Regions from separate parts of the Streptomyces sp. NPDC000229 genome, predicted to be linked through region 2. Evidence: riboswitches for the same ligand, from Rfam matches in the RefSeq annotation. Region 2 holds a riboswitch; the other holds the start of a gene.
The links. A riboswitch is a leader RNA that binds a small molecule or an ion and turns the genes downstream of it on or off. The one in region 2 is predicted to bind cobalamin.

Region 1: it holds a riboswitch for cobalamin, as region 2 does, so the genes downstream of both, ABT360_RS22820 (ABC transporter substrate-binding protein) here and ABT360_RS30620 (ribonucleoside-diphosphate reductase subunit alpha) in region 2, are expected to answer to the same signal.

The regions. Positions count from the first base shown of each region.
Region 1 is NZ_JBEPEL010000050.1:14,418-20,280, forward strand. Features, by position in the region: gene ABT360_RS22795 (diacylglycerol/lipid kinase family protein) at 1-84, shown strand, start outside; gene ABT360_RS22800 (hypothetical protein) at 441-1,130, shown strand; gene ABT360_RS22805 (amidohydrolase family protein) at 1,287-2,690, shown strand; gene ABT360_RS22810 (hypothetical protein) at 2,763-3,275, opposite strand; gene ABT360_RS22815 (GlxA family transcriptional regulator) at 3,433-4,404, shown strand; cobalamin riboswitch at 4,395-4,577, shown strand; gene ABT360_RS22820 (ABC transporter substrate-binding protein) at 4,608-5,687, shown strand; gene ABT360_RS22825 (FecCD family ABC transporter permease) at 5,684-5,863, shown strand, end outside.
Region 2 is NZ_JBEPEL010000094.1:2,703-8,565, forward strand. Features, by position in the region: gene ABT360_RS30605 (carbon starvation CstA family protein) at 1-2,086, shown strand, start outside; gene ABT360_RS30610 (YbdD/YjiX family protein) at 2,083-2,307, shown strand; gene ABT360_RS30615 (GNAT family N-acetyltransferase) at 2,390-2,893, shown strand; cobalamin riboswitch at 2,948-3,070, shown strand; gene ABT360_RS30620 (ribonucleoside-diphosphate reductase subunit alpha) at 3,209-5,572, shown strand; gene ABT360_RS30625 (ribonucleotide-diphosphate reductase subunit beta) at 5,572-5,863, shown strand, end outside.

The DNA.
Region 1 (5,863 bases), on a different contig from region 2:
CGCCGTCTGCGCAAGCTCGCCGCCGCGGTGGGCCGCACGGCGGTCACCCGCCGCCCGGCCGGCGGATCCGGCCGGCCCTGGTAACCGGCGGCACGTGCCCGCCTGCCGGGTGGTGCCCGCCCGGCGCCGGCAGGGTGCGGGCCGGAAGGCCGCTGCGCGCGGCCGGCGGTCACCGCTCAGCGGTCAGGTGGTCAGCGGTCAGCGGTCAGCGGTCAGCGATTCGCTCTGTCCCCCGCTGTCACCGCTGTGCCCGTAGTCCCCGCCGTCCCCGCCGTCCCCGCCGTCCCCGCCGTCCCCGCCGTCCCCGTCGTCCCCGTCGTCTGCGCTGTCGCCGTTGTCCGCGCTGTGCCGCGCAGGCGAATCGGTACGCCTTGTGCCGACGGGGGTGGTTCGGTCGTATCGGCCCCCGCCGGGGCGGGGCTGCGGGTAGCGTCGGTCGCGTGCTGAAGCGAGAAGGGGCGGCGATGCTCACGGTGGTGGGATTCCGGCTGGGGAACGGCAGTCGGCACGTGACAGCGGTGGTCACGGATTCCGGGCGGCTTCACCTCGCCCACGGCGCGTACGGCGCCGTGGGCCGGGCCTCCCGGCCCGACAGGCCGGTCCGTGAGAACCCCGTTCACCGGCAGGTGGTGCACTTGCGGGGCCTCTACTCCCGCTACCTGGCCAAGGGTTACTCGGACGAGTTGATTCCGGGGGCGTGCGTCCAGCTGGATCTGGAGGAGCCGGCACCGGAGCCCGTCCCTGGCAAGTCCTACGACATCGAGCACCGCTGGCCGGTGCTCTTCCGGGCGTTCGGCGAGGTCGCGCCCGCCCAGTCGCATGACAGTCTCGAAGAGGCGATCAACGGTTTCTACACGTCGATCGGCGCACCGTTCCTGCCCCGGCGTCTCAACCGGCTGGTCAGTAGTCAGCCCACGACCCGGCTCCCGCGACGGGTGGCCGCGTTGCGGCGCGTCCTGGCCGACGGCTCGGCCGTCAGTTCCCCGCCCCGTATGGCCGTCGGTTACACGGTCACCGCCGACGACGTACGCCTCCATGTGGGCCGTGCCGGGGAGAGCCTGCGGCACCGGGACGTCGTGGAACTGCACGCAGCGCTCAGCGCATGGCTGCACCTCAACACCATGAAGTGACGCGGCCCCGCCGTACCCCGCTGACCGAAGCGACAGGGCGTGCGAAGAAGGTTCGAGACTCCTGGGCGGCGACCAAGGGCACGTGGAATGGAATTTCCATATCGTTGGCCGGAATTGCAGCTTGCCTGCGGGTGAGTCCCGCGGGATACACACCTCATGACGGAGTCGCCCGAACCGAGCCGGCGCCGCGTGCTCGCCGGCCTGAGCAGCATCCCCCTCGCCATGGGCGCTCCGCCGCCCGGCGACAGATCCCGACCTGACGACGGACCGGAACGGTCGAGACCCACCCTGCTCCGCGGGGCCGAACTGCTCCTCACCATGGACCCGCAGGTGGGCGAGGGGCCGTTGGGCATCCTGCGCCACGCCGACGTGCTGATGCGGCGCGGCAGAATCGCCGCCGTGGGGAGGCGGCTGCGGGCACGGCCGGGGGAACGGGTGGTGGACGTGAGCGGCCGGATCGTCCTGCCGGGGTTCGTGGACATCCACAACCACCTGTGGCAGTCCAGCATCCGGGGCGGATGCGGCGGTCAGGACCTGTACGGCTGGCTGGCCTCCTGCAACAGCGCGACACTCGCCCGGATCGACGCCCAGGACATGTACCGCTTCGTCCGCCTCGCCGCCCTGGACGCGCTCCAGGCGGGCGTCACGACCGTCGTGGACTGGGTGCACCCCATCCCGTACGAGACCAGTGAGCACTACATCAGGGCGCTGGACGACTCCGGGCTGAGATTCGTGTACGCGATGATGCAGACCACCGCGAACGCCGACCTCGTCCCACGGGTGAAGAAGGAGTTGCTGGACCCGCTGCCGCTGGCGTCGGCCCAGGTCTCGACCCACGCCGGGATGGCGACCGTGGACCGGCTGCGCCGGTTCGGTGAGCTCGCCCGTGACCTCGGGGTGATGCTCAACTCCCATGTCCTGGAGCACCGCACCGACCGCGGGGACGACCCGATTGGAGCGCTGCGCCTGGCTGGAGCCCTCGGACCGGACCTGCTGATGAACCACGCGATCCACCTGACGGACGACGAGATCGCGCTGGCCGCCGAACATCAGGTCCGCGTGGCCCACTGCCCGCTGAGCAACATGCGGCTGGCCTCGGGCGTCATCCGGCTGCCCGCTCTGCACGCGCACGGCGTGAAGGTGGGGCTCGGCCATGACGGGGGAACCAATGACACGTCCGACATGTTCAGCGTCATGAAGGCGGCCGTGGGGCTCCAGCGGGCAGTGCATCAGGATCCCGAGGTGCATCCCACGATCCCCGCCGTGCTGCGGATGGCGACCCTCGGTGGCGCCGAGTGCGTCGGCATGGCGGACCGCATAGGCTCCCTCACCCCCGGCAAGTGTGCGGACGTGGTCGTCCTGGACCCGGGCACCCTCAACTTCGCGCCACGATTCGACTGGATCGGTCAGATCGTGCTCAACGGTCAGCCGCCCAACGTCAGTCACGTCTTCGTGGACGGCCGGATGCGCAAGGCACACGGCACGCTCCTGGACGTGGACACGGACACCGTCGTCCGCGAAGCGGAAATCGCGGCCGCCCACGTCCGTGACACCGCCTGAACGGTCCGGCGAACCCGGTGCGTTCGCGGGGGCGGGCTCAGGCCGTCGGCTCAGGTCCCTGACCGGGGGGCGTCAGGCCAGCAGGACCATCGCCAGGGCGCCGGATGCGTCGACGACACAGCACCACTCGGACCACGCCCGGGGGACCACCCTGCCGGTCCGGTGGTGGACGAAGTCCCAGACGGCGTGGCCCAGCCAGCCCGCGGCCAGGAGATAGCGGCCGAGCGTGTCGTCGACGGCCACCGCTGTCAGTGCCACGACTCCGAAGCCGACGAGCCCCACGATCTGCACGAGGAGGATGCCGGGTCGGCGCAGTTCTCCGCGCAGCGATCCGAAGAGCAGGTAGCACAGCGGCATGACGATGAGGAGCCCGGCCAGGAGCTCCAGGGGCGGCAGGCCGTCGACGAAGGTCGCGACCGCCAGGGCGAGGGCCAGCAGGGTGGGCCACCGGTGCCCCAGGACGCCCAGGACGCCCCGGACACGCACGGCCCCTGCCGTGCTCCGCGGGGTGTCCGGGGGCGTGGGCGTCGTGCGCGTGCCGTCGTCGCGGTCGTCGCGGTCGTCGCGCGTGGAGTCGATCGTCATGGCGTCTCCCGAGGGTGAAGGGGCGGTCCCGGCTCCACTGTCCGGCAGGTCGCTGCCGGGCGTACGGGGCGGCGCAAACGATGTCCGCGACCTTGGGGTACCGGTCCTTCCGGCATAGGGTCGCCCCATGGGGGATCGGCTCACGTCGGAACGGCTCATGGTGGTGGTCGGTTACGAGTCGGCCGAGCTGCTGGACATCGCGTGTGTGACCACGAGCCTGGCCATGGCCAACCGGGTCGGTGCGCCGGCCCTTCCGTACCGGGTGAGCGTGGTGGGCCCGGGCGGCGGCGCGATCGTCTGCGACTCGGGGCTGAGCCTGGGGACTCAGCAGTCCCTGGAACGGCTCGTCGGACCGCTCGACACGTTGATCGTCTCGGGCGGTGCCGGATTCGAGCGCGCAGCCTGCGACGCCCGGCTCGTGGGACACGTACGGCGGCTGGCCAAGGAGAGCCGGCGCGTGGCCTCCGTATGCACGGGAGCGGGCGTTCTGGCCGCCGCCGGGCTGCTCGACGGACGGCGCGCCACGACGCACTGGCGATTCGCACCACTGCTCGCCGCCCGTCACCCGGAGGTCATCCTGGACCCCACGCCCATCTTCGTACGCGACGGCAACGTGTACACGGCGGCGGGCATCACCAGCGCACTGGATCTCACCCTCGCGTTCATCGAGGAGGACCACGGCCCCGAACTGGCCCGCCAGGTGGCCCGGGACCTCGTGGTGTACCTGCAACGACCCGGCAACCAGGCGCAGATGAGCCTGTTCACCGCCGCTCCGCCGCCCCGCGACCCGTTGGTCCGCACGCTCGTCGAATACATCACCGCCCACCCGGACCACGATCTCGGCGCCGCGGCGCTGGCCGAACGGGCGGGGGTGACCACGCGTCACCTCACGCGGCTGTTCACCGAACACCTCGGGCAGGCACCGGGCCGGTTCGTCCGCCTGGCCCGCACCGAGGCCGCCGCCCAACTCCTCGCGTCGACGACCCTGCCGATGGCGAGCGTGGCCGCCCGCTGCGGATTCGGCACCGCGGAGTCACTGCGGCAGGCGTTCACCGGCCGGTACGGGATTTCGCCGTCCCGCTACCGGGCCGCCCAGACCCGGCGACCGCCCGGGACCCAGGAGACGTAGTATCAGCTGGTCATCACCGCGACGGGAGACAGGAAGCCGGTGCGATTCCGGCACGGTCCCGCCACTGTGACCGGGGAGTGGAACCTTCGAGGACGCCACCGCGCGCAGCGTGGGAAGGCCAGGGGGAACGTCGATCCGGGAGTCAGGACACTGGCCTGTCGCGGGCCCGTTCCGAGGAGCGCGGACTCCCCAGGAGGCTTTACGTGTACGACGGCATCCACCGTCCCTTTTCTCCCCTCCCGTCCCGGCCGCCCGGCACTCGGCGCCATGCCGCCCGGCGCCACGTCCTGCCGCGGCGGACACTCACCGTGGCCCTGTCCGCGGCTCTGACGGCCGCCCTGCTGAGCGGCTGCGGCACCAAGGACGAACCCGACGACGGCCGAGGGCCCGCGGCCACGTCCGCGAAGGGCTTCCCGGTCACGATCGACAACTGCGGCACCCGTACGACGTACGACGAACCGCCCTCCCGCGTGGTCACCATCCACCAGCACCCCGCCGAACTGATGCTCGCTCTCGGGCTGCGGAACAGGATGGTCGGCACCGCCTTCCCCGACTCGGCCGTCCTGCCCGCGTACCAGAAGGACTTCGCGGCCGTCCCGGAGCTGGCCGACAAGGAGCCGTCCTTCGAGACCGTCCTGGAGGCCGAGCCCGACCTCGTGTACGGCGGCTACGGAAGCGCGTTCGCCGAGAACGAGGGGCGGTCCCGCAAGGCGTTCGCCGACGCGGGCATCGACACCTATCTCAACCGCGAGTACTGCGGCAAGAAGCAGGTGTCCATGACGGACACCTACGACGAGATCCGCACCATCGGCAGGATCTTCGGCGTGCCGGAGCGGGCCGACACGGTGGTGGCCGGTCTTCGGGACCGCGTCCGCAGGGCCGGCGAGGCGGTCAGGGGCGCAGCGCCGGTGCCGGTGTTCGTGTACGACAGCGGTGACAAGTCCGCGTTCACCGCGGGTGGGAAGAGTCTGGGTACGGAGGTCATCAGGCTGGCCGGCGGCCGCAACGTCTTCTCGGACCTGGACGACGTCTTCGGCGACGTGTCGTGGGAGCAGGTGGTCGCCCGCCGGCCCGAGGTGATCGCGATCTATGACTACCGCGGTGCCGGGAGCGTGGAGCAGAAGAAGAAGTTCCTGCTCTCCCAGCCCGCCCTGGCCGATGTGCCCGCCATCAGGAACAAGCGGTTCGTCGTGCTGCCGCTCACCGCGACGCTGGTCGGCGTACGGGCGCCGTACGCGGTCGAGGACCTCGCCCGCGGGCTGCACCCGGAGCGCTTCCGGTGAAGGACCTCGGTCCTCACAGCAGCACTTCGAACCGCACAGTCCGGCCGCCGCACGGACGGACATACCAACTGACGCTGGTCCTGCTCGGCGCGCTTCTCCTGGTGTCCGTCACGGCCGGGCTGGCCATCGGCTCGGTGCACGTGCCGCCCGGTCAGGTGTGGGGCATCGTGTCGCAC
Region 2 (5,863 bases):
CTGGATGCTCGCGGCCGCGCTCGGCTCGTACGCGATCGCCTACCGCTTCTACTCCCGCTTCGTCGCGAACCGGGTGCTCAAGGTCGACAAGACCCGGGCGACCCCGGCCGAGCGGCTCGACAACGGTGTCGACTTCCACCCCACCGACCGCCGGGTCCTCTTCGGCCACCACTTCGCGGCGGTCGCCGGCGCCGGTCCCCTGGTGGGGCCGGTCCTCGCCGCGCAGATGGGCTACCTGCCGGGCACGATCTGGATCATCGTCGGCGTGATCTTCGCCGGTGCCGTCCAGGACATGGTGACGCTGTTCTTCTCCACCCGCCGCGACGGCCGCTCGCTCGGCCAGATGGCCCGTGACGAGATCGGCCCCTTCGGCGGAGCCGCCGCGCTCATCGCGGTCTTCGCCATCATGATCATCCTGCTGGCCGTGCTGGCCCTGGTCATCGTCAACGCCCTGGCGCACTCGCCCTGGGGTGTCTTCTCCATCGGCATGACCATCCCGATCGCCCTGTTCATGGGCGTCTACCTGCGGGTGCTGCGGCCGGGCAGGGTCACCGAGGTCTCGGTCATCGGTGTCGCGCTGCTGCTCCTGGCCATCGTCGCGGGCGGCTGGGTCGCGGAGTCCTCCCTCGCCGACACCTTCACCCTGGAGCCGGGCACCCTGGTCATCTGGATGATCGTGTACGGCTTCCTCGCCTCGGTCCTGCCGGTGTGGATGCTGCTCGCGCCGCGCGACTACCTCTCGACCTTCATGAAGGTCGGCACGATCGCCCTGCTCGCCATCGGCGTCTTCGTCGCCCTGCCGACCCTCAAGATGCCTGCCGTCACCGACTTCGCGAGCCGCGGCGACGGTCCGGTCTTCGCCGGTTCGATGTTCCCGTTCGTCTTCATCACCATCGCGTGCGGCGCGCTCTCCGGCTTCCACTCCCTGGTCTCCTCGGGCACCACCCCGAAGATGGTCCAGAAGGAGACCCAGATCCGGATGATCGGGTACGGGGCGATGCTCACCGAGTCCTTCGTCGCCGTCATGGCGATGATCACGGCGTCCATCATCGACCCCGGTCTCTTCTTCGCCATCAACTCGCCCGCGGGCGTGGTCGGCACGACGGTGCAGACGGCCTCCGAAGCCGTGTCGAACTTCGGCTTCACCATCTCCCCCGACCAGCTGGCGAAGGCCGCGGCGGACGTCGAGGAGGCGTCGCTGCTGTCCCGCACCGGCGGCGCACCGACCTTCGCCCTCGGTATGTCGGAGATCTTCTCCGCCGTCGTCGGCGGTACCGCGATGAAGGCCTTCTGGTACCACTTCGCCATCATGTTCGAGGCGCTGTTCATCCTCACCACGGTGGACGCCGGAACCCGCGTGGGCCGCTTCATGCTCCAGGACACGCTCGGCAACGTCTACAAGCCCTTCAAGCAGGTCAGCTGGAAGCCGGGCGTCTGGTTCGCCAGCGCGGTCGTCGTCGGCGGCTGGGGCTATTTCCTCTGGGTGGGCGTGCACGACCCGCTCGGCGGCATCAACCAGCTGTTCCCGCTGTTCGGCATCGCCAACCAGCTGCTGGCCGCCGTGGCGCTGGCCGTCTGCACGACCCTGCTCGTCAAGTCGGGCCGCCTGAAGTGGGCATGGGTCACCGCGGTGCCGCTCGCCTGGGACGTGGCGGTCACGCTCACCGCCAGCTGGCAGAAGATCTTCTCGGCCGACCCCCGGGTGGGCTTCTTCGCCCAGCGGGACAAGTACCAGGCGGGCATCGAATCCGGGCAGGTGCTGGCTCCCGCGAAGTCGATGGACGACATGCACACCGTCGTCACCAACTCCACCGTCGACGGCGTCCTTTCCGCCCTCTTCGCCCTCCTCATCATCGTGGTGATCGCCGACGCGGGACGGGTCTGCTACAAGGCCATCACCAACCCCGCCGGGGTGAAGCTCTCGGAGGTCCCGCACACCGAGTCCAGGATCGTCGCCCCCGCCGGGTTGTTCCCCACGGCGGAGGAGAAGGCCGAACTGGTCGCGGCCGGGCTCGGCCCCGAGGGCGGTGTCCGCAAGGACGGCGGCTCCGGTGAGGCGGTGCCGGCCGGGAGCGGCTCGAAGTGAGCCCCGCGACGGCCACGGGGCCGGGCGGGCGGCTGCGGCGTGCGGCGGGCTGGGTGCGCTGGTACGTCCGCGAGTTGTCCGGGGAGGCCGCGTACGACACGTACGTCGCCCACCTCCGCTCCTGCGACCCGGATGCCGAGGTGATGACCCGGCGCGAGTTCGAGCGGCGGCGCACCGACGCGCGGGAGGCGGACCCCCGCGACGGGTTCCGCTGCTGCTGAGCGGGTGACGGCACGACGGGCCGCCGTGTTTCCGGGGACGGAAATGCGGCGGCCCGTCGCCGTACCCCTCCACACTCGGACCATGGACATCACCATCAGGGCGGTACGGCCGGAGGAACACCAGGCGCTCGCCGAGGTCACGGCTCAGGCGTATCTCGGGGACGGTTTGCTGGCCTTCGGGGAGAGCGACGAGTACCTGATCGAGCTGCGGGACGTGGCCCGGCGGGCCGCCGAGGCGGAGGTGCTGGTCGCGGTCGGCGAGGACGAACGGGTGGTGGGCGGAGTGACGTTCGTCGCGGAGGGCGGCGGGCCGTGGGCCGGCCTCGCACGCGACGGGGAGGCGGAGTTCCGGATGCTGGCGGTGGCGCGGGAGGCGCGGCGGCGGGGCGCGGGCGAGGCACTCGTACGGGCGTGCGTGGAGCGGGCGCGGGCGGTGGAGGGGTGCGCGCGACTGGTGCTGTCCTGCCGCCAGTCCATGCGCGCGGCACACCGGATCTATGAGCGGCTGGGGTTCGTCCGGACCCCGGAGCGGGACTGGCAGCCGCTTCCGGGCGTGACGCTGTTCACGTACACGCTGGAGTTCTGAGTCAACGGAAGACACAACATGTGGGGGGTGCCTCAACCGGCGCCCCCCACATGTATGCTCGTGCTCGCTGTCGCCGCAGGGGAATCCGGTGGAAATCCGGAACTGTCCCGCAACGGTGTGTTGGTGTGCCTTTGTGTACGTACGAGTCCGAAGACCTGCCGACAGCGCGCCCGGACCGTCCGGCCCGGGTGCCCAGACGTCCGGGCCTCGCGGAATGGGCCGGTGGACGCGGTGCTCTGCGCCCTTGTGCCAGGCGTGCCCGCTCCCCTGCCCGCGTCCGTGGTGGCCCCGAGCCGAGCGAGGGAGAGCCCCCACGTGACCATCGCGCCAGCCGGTCCGGTTTCAGCGATCGAGAGCGACGGAAGCGACGGACCCGGGACCGTACTGCTGCGGACCCTGACCGACCTCACCGCCGATCTGCCCGACACCGACCCCGGCCGGGTCGCCGCCGCCGCGTTGCGGGGCCGGCACGCCGGTTCGGACGAGGCCGAGCTGCGCGAGCTCGCCACCGAGGCGGCCGCCGGACTCATCGCCGAGGACCCGGCGTACTCCCGGCTCGCGGCGCGGCTGTTGACGCGGACCATCGCGGAGGAGGCGGCCGGGCAGGGCGCGGTGGCGTTCTCGGCGTCGGTGGCGGTGGGGCACCGGGAGGGGCTGATCGCGGACCGCACGGCCGCGTTCGTGACCCTCCACGCGGACCGGATGGACGCGCTCATCGACCCGGCGGCCGACGACCGGTTCGGTTACTTCGGGTTGCGGACGCTGTACTCCCGCTACCTGCTGCGGCACCCCCTCACCCGCAAGGTGATCGAGACGCCGCAGCACTTCATGCTGCGGGTCGCGGCCGGGCTCGCCGAGGACGACTCCGTACGGGCGCTGGACGAGGTCGCGGCGCTGTACCGGCTGATGAGCCGGCTGGACTACCTGCCCTCCTCCCCCACGCTGTTCAACTCCGGTACGCGCCACCCGCAGATGTCCTCGTGCTACCTGCTGGACTCGCCGCTGGACGAGCTGGACTCCATCTACGACCGCTACCACCAGGTCGCGCGACTGTCCAAGCACGCGGGCGGCATCGGCCTGTCGTACTCCCGTATCCGGGCGCGCGGTTCGCTGATCCGCGGCACCAACGGGCACTCCAACGGCATCGTGCCGTTCCTGAAGACCCTGGACGCCTCGGTCGCGGCCGTGAACCAGGGCGGGCGGCGCAAGGGCGCGGCGGCCGTGTACCTGGAGACCTGGCACGCGGACATCGAGGAGTTCCTGGAGCTGCGCGACAACACCGGCGAGGACGCCCGGCGTACGCACAACCTGAACCTGGCGCACTGGATCCCCGACGAGTTCATGCGCCGGGTCAACGCCGACGCCGAGTGGTCGCTGTTCTCGCCGGCCGACGTGCCGGAGCTGGTCGACCTGTGGGGCGACGAGTTCGACGCCGCGTACCGCGCCGCCGAGGCCAAGGGGCTGGCCCGCAAGACCATGCCGGCCCGTGACCTGTACGGCCGGATGATGCGCACCCTCGCGCAGACCGGCAACGGCTGGATGACCTTCAAGGACGCCTCCAACCGTACGGCCAACCAGACCGCCGAGCCGGGCCACACGGTCCACTCCTCCAACCTGTGCACCGAGATCCTGGAGGTCACGGACGACGGGGAGACGGCCGTCTGCAACCTGGGCTCGGTCAACCTCGGTTCGTTCGTGAGTGGCGGGGACATCGACTGGGAGCGGCTGGACGAGACCGTCCGCACGGCCGTCACGTTCCTCGACCGGGTCGTCGACATCAACTTCTACCCGACCGAGCAGGCCGGGCGGTCCAACGCCAAGTGGCGGCCGGTGGGCCTGGGCGCGATGGGCCTCCAGGACGTCTTCTTCCAGCTGAAGCTGCCGTTCGACTCCCCGGAGGCGCGTGCCCTGTCGACGCGGATCGCCGAGCGGATCATGCTCGCCGCGTACGAGGCGTCCGCCGGCCTCGCCGAGCGCAACGGCCCGCTGCCGGCCTGGGAGAAGACCCGTACCGCGCGCGGGGTGCTGCACCCGGACCACTACGACGTGGAGCTGAACTGGCCGGAGCGGTGGGCCGCCCTGCGCGAGCGCATCGCCGCCGTCGGCATGCGCAACTCGCTGCTCCTCGCCATCGCGCCGACCGCGACGATCGCCTCGATCGCGGGCGTGTACGAGTGCATCGAGCCGCAAGTGTCGAACCTGTTCAAGCGCGAGACGCTGTCGGGTGAGTTCCTCCAGGTCAACTCCTACCTGGTGGACGAGCTGAAGCGGCTGGGCGTGTGGGACGCGCAGACCCGGGAGGCACTGCGCGAGGCCAGCGGCTCGGTACAGGGCTTCACCTGGATCCCTGCCGAGGTGCGCGAGCTGTACCGGACGGCGTGGGAGATCCCGCAGCGCGGTCTGATCGACATGGCGGCGGCGCGTACGCCGTTCCTGGACCAGTCGCAGTCGCTGAACCTGTTCCTGGAGACGCCGACCATCGGCAAGCTGTCGTCGATGTACGCGTACGCCTGGAAGCAGGGCCTGAAGACGACGTACTACCTGCGCTCGCGCCCCGCGACCCGGATCGCCCGCGCCGCCCAGGCGTCCGCCGCCGCCCCCGTACCCGCACAGGTGACCCCGGAAGACGCGGTCGCCTGCTCCCTGGAAAACCCCGAGTCCTGCGAGGCCTGCCAGTAATGTCCGTTGCCAAGAACCTTCTCGACCCGGGCTTCGAGCTGACCCTGCGCCCGATGCGCTACCCGGACTTCTACGAGCGCTACCGGGACGCCATCAAGAACACCTGGACCGTGGAGGAGGTCGACCTCCACTCCGACGTCGCCGACCTCGCCAAGCTCACGCCGGGCGAGCAGCACCTGATCGGCCGGCTGGTCGCGTTCTTCGCGACCGGTGACTCGATCGTCGCGAACAACCTGGTGCTGACGCTCTACAAGCACATCAACTCTCCCGAGGCGCGGCTGTACCTGTCCC